DNA from 3 places in the Pseudoalteromonas sp. McH1-7 genome. Region 3 is predicted to be linked to each of the others. Evidence: predicted binding sites of a transcription regulator. Region 3 holds the regulator's gene; each other region holds the start of a gene.
The links. The regulator sigma-54, encoded in region 3, starts transcription at its own class of promoters, with help from an activator protein. The targets are predictions, from matches to a motif close to GTTGGCACGNNNNTNGNNT.

Region 1 (3,288 bases), on a different contig from region 3:
GAATTAACCTCGAGATTGACAAAGGTGATTTTGTTTCAATTTGTGGCCCATCTGGCTGCGGTAAGTCCACTCTACTCTCCATCCTCGGGTTACTCGATATGCCCAGCACAGGGAGTTATGTTATTGAAGGTACAGAAGTCAGCCAACTTAGCTTGACCGCTGCCGCACATATCAGAAATGAAAAAATTGGATTTATATTTCAGTCTTTTAATCTAATCGACGAACTCTCTGTGTATGACAATATTGCGCTACCATTACGCTACCGTCAAAACCCAATGAGTAACTCGGACATTGACCAAGCGGTAATGAGCTGCCTAACAAAAGTCGATATGGCACATCGTACAAAGCACCGCCCTAATCAATTATCTGGTGGACAACAGCAGCGGATAGCGATTGCCAGAGCCTTGGTAGGTAACCCTGCTTTACTGCTTGTGGATGAGCCGACAGGTAACCTCGATTCTAAAAATGGGGATGCGGTAATGGATATGCTTAAAACACTAAACTTGGAAGGCACAACACTATGCATGGTAACGCACGATCCCAGGTATGCAGATATGGCAACACGCAAGCTACATCTGTTAGATGGAAAGATACTGGCTCCACAAGCGCAAACAGCTCACCCTACACTGGTTGATGCGTTTTAAAAGTATTCGGAAATCAAAAGTATCTCAGCACGGGCATGCGTGCTGGGTAATACCAATTTTCTTAATTAAGTGGTCTATGTTGAGGCGAGAAAATCTTGTCGATAACCCCGCTACCGCGTCCTGCTATCGCCAAGGTACCTACCTCCGTGTAAGCAAAGCAAAAATTTTGCTATTTAGTTGTTCTAAATAAGAAATTTTTAACGCTGTTAGCGCCAGATTGACTCCTTCAAATTGAGCAAGTATTAAGTCAAATTGGTATTATTGTCGCATCAGTTTACTTGGTATCAATGCAAGGCAGAGCTTGCGTAGCATAGTTATTTTATGTGAGTCAGATGATAAAAACTTGGTGCTCATGCAAAGTCACCTTCCCCCACATCTATGTGGGGCTGCGCAGCAGACACGCTAATTAAGCGCTGCCCACCCTACCCAAATGCTAAACGGCGCTAAGGCTCCTAAAGCCGCTTTATAGATCAGAGACACAGTAGGATGTAGCGATTTCACACTGATCTCGTTACTCCTTGAGACCAGTAGTAATGAAGTCGCATGTTGCACTTTTTATCAAAATATCAGCCCAATCATTTTGCCTAACAGAGGTTCTTAAACTAATCTGAATTCGAAATTAGCAGCGTGCTACAAAGCAAATTGATAGAGAACGGCGGTAATTACAGAATAGGTCGTTACTCACAGCGAAAGCCAGCACCCACATTCATTTATAGGTAAAAGTAATAAAGGCATGGAACGAACAGCACTACACTTGCGCACCACCGTGTAGCAACAGAGCACCAATTTGGTGCAACACAACAATTGACACGTCATGAAATACTTAAAAAGCCTTTACTTATCATACTGATAAAACTTTGGCACAGATCAAGCTTATCTGTGTTCAATTGCAGTACATTGCAGCAAAATAACCCAACGAGTCGGAGGACACATGTCACAATCGGTTTTAGATTTTATTAAAGAGCACGACGTAAAATTTGTTGATTTACGTTTTACTGATACAAAAGGTAAAGAACAACACGTATCTATCCCACACCATCAAGCCGATGAAGATTTCTTTGAAGACGGCAAGATGTTTGACGGCTCATCTATTGCTGGTTGGAAAGGCATCAACGAATCTGACATGGTGCTTATGCCTGATGCACAAAGCGCAAAGCTAGACCCATTCGCAGAAGAAACAACCCTTATTGTACGTTGTGACGTGGTTGAGCCAAATACACATCAAGGCTACGAGCGCGACCCTCGCTCAGTATCAAAGCGCGCTGAAGAATACATGCGCTCAACGGGTATCGCAGATACGGTTTTATTCGGTCCAGAGCCAGAATTTTTCTTATTTGACGATGTTAAGTTTAAAACAGACATGTCTGGTTCAATGTATAAAATCGATGCAGAAGAAGCATGTTGGAACTCGGACAAAGATTACGAAGGTGGCAACACAGGTCATCGCCCAGGTGTTAAGGGCGGCTACTTCCCAGTTGCACCTGTTGACTCTTCGCAAGACTGGCGTAGCGCTACTTGCCTCGTGTTAGAAGAAATGGGTCAGGTAGTTGAAGCGCACCACCATGAAGTGGCAACCGCTGGCCAAAATGAGATTGCAACTCGCTTTAACACTATGGTGCTAAAAGCAGATGAAATCCAAGAAATGAAGTATGTTATTCACAACATGGCACATCTATACGGCAAAACAGCAACGTTTATGCCTAAACCTATTGTTGGCGATAACGGTTCAGGGATGCACTGCCACCAATCATTAGCTAAAGATGGTAAAAACATTTTTGCTGGCGATAAATACGGCGGTCTATCTGAAGATGCACTTTATTACATCGGCGGTATCATCAAGCACGCTAAAGCAATAAACGCCTTTGCTAACGCATCAACTAACTCATACAAGCGTTTAGTACCAGGATTTGAAGCGCCAGTAATGCTTGCATACTCTGCACGTAACCGCTCTGCATCAATCCGTATTCCAGTGGTGCCATCAGAAAAAGCGCGTCGTATTGAGGTACGCTTCCCAGATCCAACTGCAAACCCATACCTTGCTTTCTCTGCAATGTTAATGGCTGGCCTAGATGGTATCAAGAATAAGATCCACCCTGGTGATGCAATGGATAAAGATTTATATGACTTGCCAGCAGAAGAAGCAGCTGAGATCCCTACCGTTGCGGCTTCACTTGATGAAGCACTTGCTGCGCTAGATGCTGACCGCGAGTTCTTAACTCAAGGTGGCGTATTCACTGACGACTTAATTGACGCTTACATCACGCTTAAGTCAAAAGAAGTTGAAAAATTAAACATGACAACTCACCCTGTTGAGTTCGAAATGTACTACAGCGTATAAGCTCTGTAGTAAACCTGCTACTTGGCTCAATGTGCAGATATTGAGCTTGTAGAGCCTAAACGCATTATGTGTTTCTGGCACTCTTAATCATATGTGTTCTCAAGCCCGCTTATGCGGGCTTTTTTATTCACCGCTATCAAATTCGGCCGAAATCGCATTTGATGAGTAAAAACTCAGCATATTATACCAATTAGCTTAATTAAGTGGTCTATTTTGAAGCGAGAAAATCTTGTCGATAACTAACCAATAATTTCGCTATTTAGTTGTTCTAAAGAAGAAGTTTTAACGCGGTTAGCGTCAGGTTTA
Region 2 (3,288 bases), on a different contig from region 3:
CTCATCGTACTGGCTTACGCGACTCTTTAACGCATAGACTTTTACTGTTTTAGTTGCCAAAGAGGCACCAAAAACATCATTGCCACTTAAATCTAACGTAACGGCACTACTGGTTTTAAAAGCAAACTTAGGTTTGACATGAAGCTGCTTGGATGTTGCTGCGGTCGAGCTTAGCAGCATGGGATCCGGCTCATACTGGTTGGTTTTAATTTGAGAAACAGGTTGAGATGCTGTTTTCATCTCAGTTTCGTTGTTTGTATCGCCGTCACTGCATCCAAGTAGTGCCAAGCTTACGAGCATAAATAATTTTGTCTGTTGGTTATGTATTTTCATCACAGCCTCCGATTACTGTTCACTATACGTATGTGTTGTTCTTTCGTTGGTGAGATACCAATCTTGTGCCTGTTCACCATTGCTCTCGACCCACAGCTCATAGTCTGGATAAGCCCAAACAACATCAATATATTCTCTTGGGTAATTCCAGTCTTCACTGATCATTAATCCCCAAGATAGGTTTTCAGCTGTTCTAAAGTAGCGACCACTGGCAGCATCTGAGGTATCATCTTTTCTACCAAGTCGACTATCGTCAAATAAGTCAGTGGGTGGATAATCAGCCATATGTACTTCCCACGAGCGATCCCAACTGCGATATAAGAAAAAGTCGAAGTCTGCCAAAGCCAAAGCGGAAATGCTGTAGTCGAACTTTACATCTAGTGTAAATGGTACTGGGCTGAAGTTGTCACAGCTCATGACCGTGTTAAAGTGGGAGCAACTGCCTGATTGTCCAGTTGTCGTAAACACATGAGTATTGCGCCAAAGTGTAATAACTGCATTTGATTGATATTCTTCTGCGCGTTTTTCATAAGTTTGCCCATCTATTTGGATACTTGCTTCTCCAATTAAACCTGGCTCTGAATCCATCAACCTCAATCCAAATCCGTTATTGTTAGCTGCCCCTCTGGCTGTTATAAAGCCATTTAAAATAAAGCCGCTAACTTGATTGTCAGCATCATAAGTTATACGGATTTGCTGTTTAACCACTAAATCGTTGAGGTCATGATCGCCGCGATTTGGCCAATTATCTTCAAATGCGAAAGTTGCTATACCCGATTCTGATGGGAAATACTGGCTGGATACACGATCATAATCGTTTGGAAATTCATCTTGGTCATCAGGCACGCCATCTGCATCACTGTCGTTCGACTCCGGCATGGGGTTTAGATTTGTGGCAGCAATAGCACTAGCGGGAGAGCTTTTCACACTGAACAGAGCGTCGTTAAAGTCGTTGTCACCCCATGTTCTTGGTAAGTCTTCAAAGCCTATTACGACTTCATCCTGCTCCTCGTCATAGAGTAACACACAGTGCTGCTTGAGAGACTCATCAGCTTCTGGATTTAAGTTAGATAAGGAGTAGTAGTAGGGAACCCTGAATGGTTTAACTCCAGTGTAATACCAAAAGCCATTGGCAGCGATAAAAAAGCCAATACTAGTACCGGCAGGAAACTCACCAATACTTACCCGGTGTCCATTGGTTAAATGTGGATAGCTGAGGTTGGGAAAGACGATGGTTTCTTGCACTTCTTCCGGTGACTGTGGTGGATTCTCTGGGTCAAACGTAAAGTAGCCGAATGAGTTTTTGTAACCAGCGCCTTCGTGAATGAATGTGATAAATACTTCTGCATCCTCAGATAGGTGGATTGTTGAACCTTGGTCGCCAGTGATAAAAGCCTCGTTTACTCGACTTTCAGGGAGTGCATTGGCGATCCGCTGAAAAAATTCTGGCGTGTATTCCCCGCGGTTGTAGGTAAGTTGATCAGGCTTTCCGGTGTTTTGGTTATAGCCTAGTGGCCAAGATTGGCCAGAGTTGAATTGCCATACGTAGTTACCGCCTTGCTGCTCTACTGAAAGAGATGCTGTGCTCACGCATAGTGTGCTTGCAACAAACAACGACTGCGGTAATAAAGACCTATTTTTCATAATTGCCTCCGTGGGCATGAATGGAGATACGACTCACAACGCAGTTATCATGCCAAAATGAAAAGCTTATAATTATTAGGCGTTTACCTCTTCTAGTGTGCTTGTAATCTGAATTTTTCGCATTTTGCAGCGCAGTGTGGTTTGCACAATGGTGAAAAAGATTAGAAAGTCATGAAGAGTGTCAATTAGCTTTCTGTATTGCGACTCTAGTTATTGAGTTTGTTTGAAGTCAGAAATAATAAAAGTATTTTAAATCAGTTTGTTACTGTATTTTGTTTTGTTCGAAAGGTTTGTTATTGGCAGCTGGAGTGGTATTTGCATACCTTTATATCACCTTGGAGGTGATCTATGACAAACGACAACATACTAATATTCAGCATAGCTTTGAATGGTTATCAAATTCGATACCGCCGCCATCTTGCAAGCCAGCGGCGTTACGCTGAGCGCATGGGGTACGACTACACTGTGATCACAAAGCCTTGGGTGACAAATCTTGGTGCGGAGTGCTGCTGGTTAAAGCTGTATCTATTACGCTCAGCGCTGTCGGCTGGCTATGATTATGTGTTGTTTGTCGATGCCGACGCTTACATTCAAGACTCTTGCCCCAACCTATCGAGTGTTATTAAGCCTGATAAGTTTTTGTTTATGGCAAATGGTTATAGCGGCAGGCTAAACTCAGGGGTGATGTTAATGAAGGCCTGCCCCGAAGCGTTGTTGTGGCTCGATAGTATTATCAACGCTATCACTGAGCCTGTTGTCGATATTGAGTCAGTAGGGTGGGGAGAAAATGGTCATGTCATTCACTTTGCGAAAAATTGTGATGGACTTGAGCTATTAAACGAAAAATGGAATAACACTAAAAGCCCACAGTGTTCAGACTATATTAGACATTATAATTACGGACCGATGAAAAATTCAGTAGTCGACCGATTATTTCACAAATTAATATTTAAGCTTTCAAAGCTACTGCTCCACTGCAATTTAAATAATAAGTCAGAAATGCCGCTTAAATTAAAAACGGTAAAAGAACGCATTCCGATATTATTCCATCGTGTCATTTCCGAGTACAAACACTTTTCCTGAGGCCCTATAGGCCTCTTTTGTTATCTGGTATTTGTTTTTTAATTTCATTTTTTAATTCGGAATTGCTTTTGCATTTTGCAACAAATTTACTCTGATATTTATCTATTTTTATTTATAAACAGTGAGTTATAGGTTTGGCACGGTAATCGCAAAACTAAGAAAAAGCAAACCACACTGAGGTGGATTATGAAAGTCTTAGATTTTGAAACTCAAGTCTCTAGTTCAAAA
Region 3 (3,288 bases):
AGAAGCTCAGCTTAATGAGTTGTTGGATGAATTTAATATCCAACACATCCGTGATTCTCAAGGGATGGCATTATCTGGAGGAGAGAGAAGACGGGTAGAAATTGCTCGTGCTTTAGCCGCTAATCCTAAGTTTATCTTGTTAGATGAACCTTTTGCTGGCGTTGATCCAATTTCAGTGTTAGATATAAAGACAATCATTGAGCACCTTAAAAATCGTGGGATCGGTGTACTGATCACCGACCACAATGTAAGAGAAACGCTGGACGTATGTGAAAAAGCCTACATCGTTTCACACGGTGAATTAATCGCCGCTGGTACGCCAGAACATGTTTTAGCGGATCAAACCGTAAGAGATGTCTACCTAGGCGAACAATTCAAGCTATAGTTAAGACGTAGTATTAATAACTGTTAAAAGGGATTGTTAGAGATACATGAGGCAATCATTACAGCTGCGCATGGGGCAGCAACTTACAATGACTCCACAACTGCAACAAGCCATACGCCTGTTGCAGCTTAGTACGTTGGATCTACAGCAAGAAATACAAGAAGCGTTGGACAGCAACCCACTATTGGAAGTGGAAGAAAGCGATACCGCAGACGCAGAAAGTACTGAACAACAAAGCCAAGATAAAAATAATACGGACGATAGTCAGCAAAGCTCAGATGAAGCGCCTGTCAGCGAGTATGAAATGGACTCAGATACCGCCATGAGCAAAGAAACGGTTAGTGATGATCTTGCCATGGATGTGACTTGGGATGAATATATGAGTGCTGCACCAGCATCAAGCGCAGCTCCTTTACCTGATGATGATAACGTCTACCAGGGAGAGACTTCCGAATCACTACACGACTACCTAATGTGGCAGTTAGAACTTACGCCATTTAGCCCAACAGATAGAGCCATTGCTATTGCCATCATCGAAGCGGTAGATCTGTCTGGCATTTTAACGCTTTCCTGTGAAGATATTTTAGAAAGTATCAATGATGAAAACAGTGAAGAGCCGGTAGAGTTGGATGAAGTCGAAGCCGTACTTAAACGTATCCAGTTGTTTGACCCTGTCGGTATTGCTGCACGAAGTTTGCAAGAATGTTTATGTATTCAGTTAAATCAATTTGCACCTGACACACCGTGGATCACCGAAACCAAGATGATCCTGACCGAGCACATTGATTTACTTGCGAGCCGTGATTACCGTACCTTAGCGAAAAAAACACGCTTAAAAGAAGCTGAGCTAAAAGAAGTTATGACGCTGATCCACAGTCTTAACCCTAAGCCAGCTGCGAGTATTATTCATGAAGAACCAGAATACGTTATTCCAGATGTGTCGGTAAAAAAAGTGAAAGGCCGCTGGGTTGTAGAGCTAAACCCTGATGCGATGCCTAAGATTAGAGTAAATGACCACTACGCTGCGATGTCGAGAACTGCTAAATCGAGTACTGATAGCCAGTTTATTCGCTCACACCTTCAAGAAGCAAAGTGGTTTATTAAGAGCTTAGAAAGTCGCAATGACACTTTATTGAAAGTTACCAATTGCATTGTGCAACAACAACAGGCATTCTTTGAACATGGCCCCGAAGCGATGAGACCTATGGTGTTAAACGATGTCGCAGAGATGGTTGATATGCACGAATCTACGATTTCTCGTGTCACCACCCAAAAGTACATGCACACACCAAGGGGCATATTTGAGCTGAAGTATTTCTTCTCAAGCCATGTCAGTACCGAAAATGGAGGTGAGTGCTCCTCAACAGCAATACGAGCACTCATCAAAAAGCTAATAGCTGCGGAAAACACTGCTAAACCATTAAGTGATAGCAAAATTGCAGATATTTTAGCTGAACAAGGAATTAAGGTAGCGAGACGCACGATTGCAAAATATCGTGAATCCCTAGCCATTCCACCGTCAAATCAGCGTAAAAGCTTGATATAAGACGTTAAACACAAGAAGGAAAAATGCTTATGCAACTAAATTTAACTGGTCGCCATGTAGAAATCACTGACTCTTTAAGAGATTATGTCACCAACAAGTTTGCGAAGCTTGAGAGGCACTTTGATCATATCAATAACGTTCATGTGATCCTTGATGTCGAAAAACTAGTTCAAAAAGCAGAAGCAACATTGCACGTAAATGGCGGCGAGCTATTTGCATCAACAGAGCATCAAGACATGTATGCAGCAATTGATGGCCTGATTGACAAACTAGACCGTCAAGTAATTAAACACAAAGAGAAGCTCACTCGACACTAAAATGAAATTAAGTGAATTAGTGAATAAGGACTGTAGCAAAGCTGCGGTCCTTTTTAGTAGCAAAAAACGTATTCTCGAGTACATTAGCGAATTAGCGCATAGCCAAATCCCTGATACCAGCCAGCACACTATCTTAGATGCCCTTATGGCACGAGAAAAGCTGGGAAGTACAGGTATAGGTAAAGGGATCGCAATTCCTCATGGGCGACTTGAAGGTATTGATAAAATACTGGCGATGGTCTTGGTAAGCGAACAAGGGATCCCGTTTGAGGCGATCGACAAACAGCCTGTCGATATTTTTGTCGCATTCATCGTACCTGAAGGAGATAATCAACAACACTTAAAGACCTTAGCTGCGATTGCTGATACACTCAAAAATAAGTCATTTTGCAAAATGCTCAGGCAAGCGAAAAATGACGATGAGTTATATGCAGTGATCCAAGGTGAATTTGATGAGTGATGAAGAAAAAGGACTCGAGCTTATCATTATCAGTGGCCGTTCTGGTTCTGGTAAGTCTGTAGCACTTCGAGTATTAGAAGATTTAGGCTACTATTGTGTCGACAATATTCCGGTTAATTTACTCCCCTCTTTAGTTCGTAGTGTTTCTGACAACTACAACAAAGTTGCTGTTAGTATCGATGTCCGCAACCTCCCCAAAGAACAAGATGAGTTCAACGATATACTCGAGTACTTACCAGGTTTTGCTAAACCAATCCTGTTTTATCTAGACAGCGATGATCAGACGCTCATTAAACGTTTTTCAGAAACGCGCCGTTTGCATCCATTATCAATACACAACCTGCCTTTAGACGTTGCAATTAAAAAAGAGCGTGAGCTGTTAGATGTATTGACGACTAGAGCTGACTTCTTAATTGATACTACCAGCCTTAGCGTGCACCAACTGGCAGAAGATATTCGTGAAAAGATTTTAGGTCAGAAAAATAAACAACTTATCATTACCTTTGAGTCTTTTGGCTTCAAGCACGGTATTCCAAAACAAGCAGATTACGTATTTGATGCGCGTTTTTTACCAAACCCG

Region 1: a site for sigma-54 is predicted at 1,501-1,519, ahead of glnA (glutamate--ammonia ligase). Genes of this name have one in related genera too.
Region 2: a site for sigma-54 is predicted at 2,016-2,034, ahead of HUZ36_RS17065 (LruC domain-containing protein). Genes of this name have one in related genera too.

The regions. Positions count from the first base shown of each region.
Region 1 covers NZ_JABWPQ010000014.1:51,026-54,313, forward strand. The annotation lists gene HUZ36_RS11535 (ABC transporter ATP-binding protein) at 1-644, shown strand, start outside; gene glnA (glutamate--ammonia ligase) at 1,576-2,982, shown strand.
Region 2 covers NZ_JABWPQ010000025.1:81,463-84,750, reverse strand. The annotation lists gene HUZ36_RS17070 (hypothetical protein) at 1-333, opposite strand, end outside; gene HUZ36_RS17065 (LruC domain-containing protein) at 346-1,977, opposite strand; gene HUZ36_RS17060 (hypothetical protein) at 2,326-3,060, shown strand; gene HUZ36_RS17055 (WecB/TagA/CpsF family glycosyltransferase) at 3,247-3,288, shown strand, end outside.
Region 3 covers NZ_JABWPQ010000018.1:41,619-44,906, reverse strand. The annotation lists gene lptB (LPS export ABC transporter ATP-binding protein) at 1-385, shown strand, start outside; gene HUZ36_RS13535 (RNA polymerase factor sigma-54) at 432-1,931, shown strand; gene hpf (ribosome hibernation promoting factor) at 1,961-2,248, shown strand; gene HUZ36_RS13525 (PTS sugar transporter subunit IIA) at 2,250-2,708, shown strand; gene rapZ (RNase adapter RapZ) at 2,701-3,288, shown strand, end outside.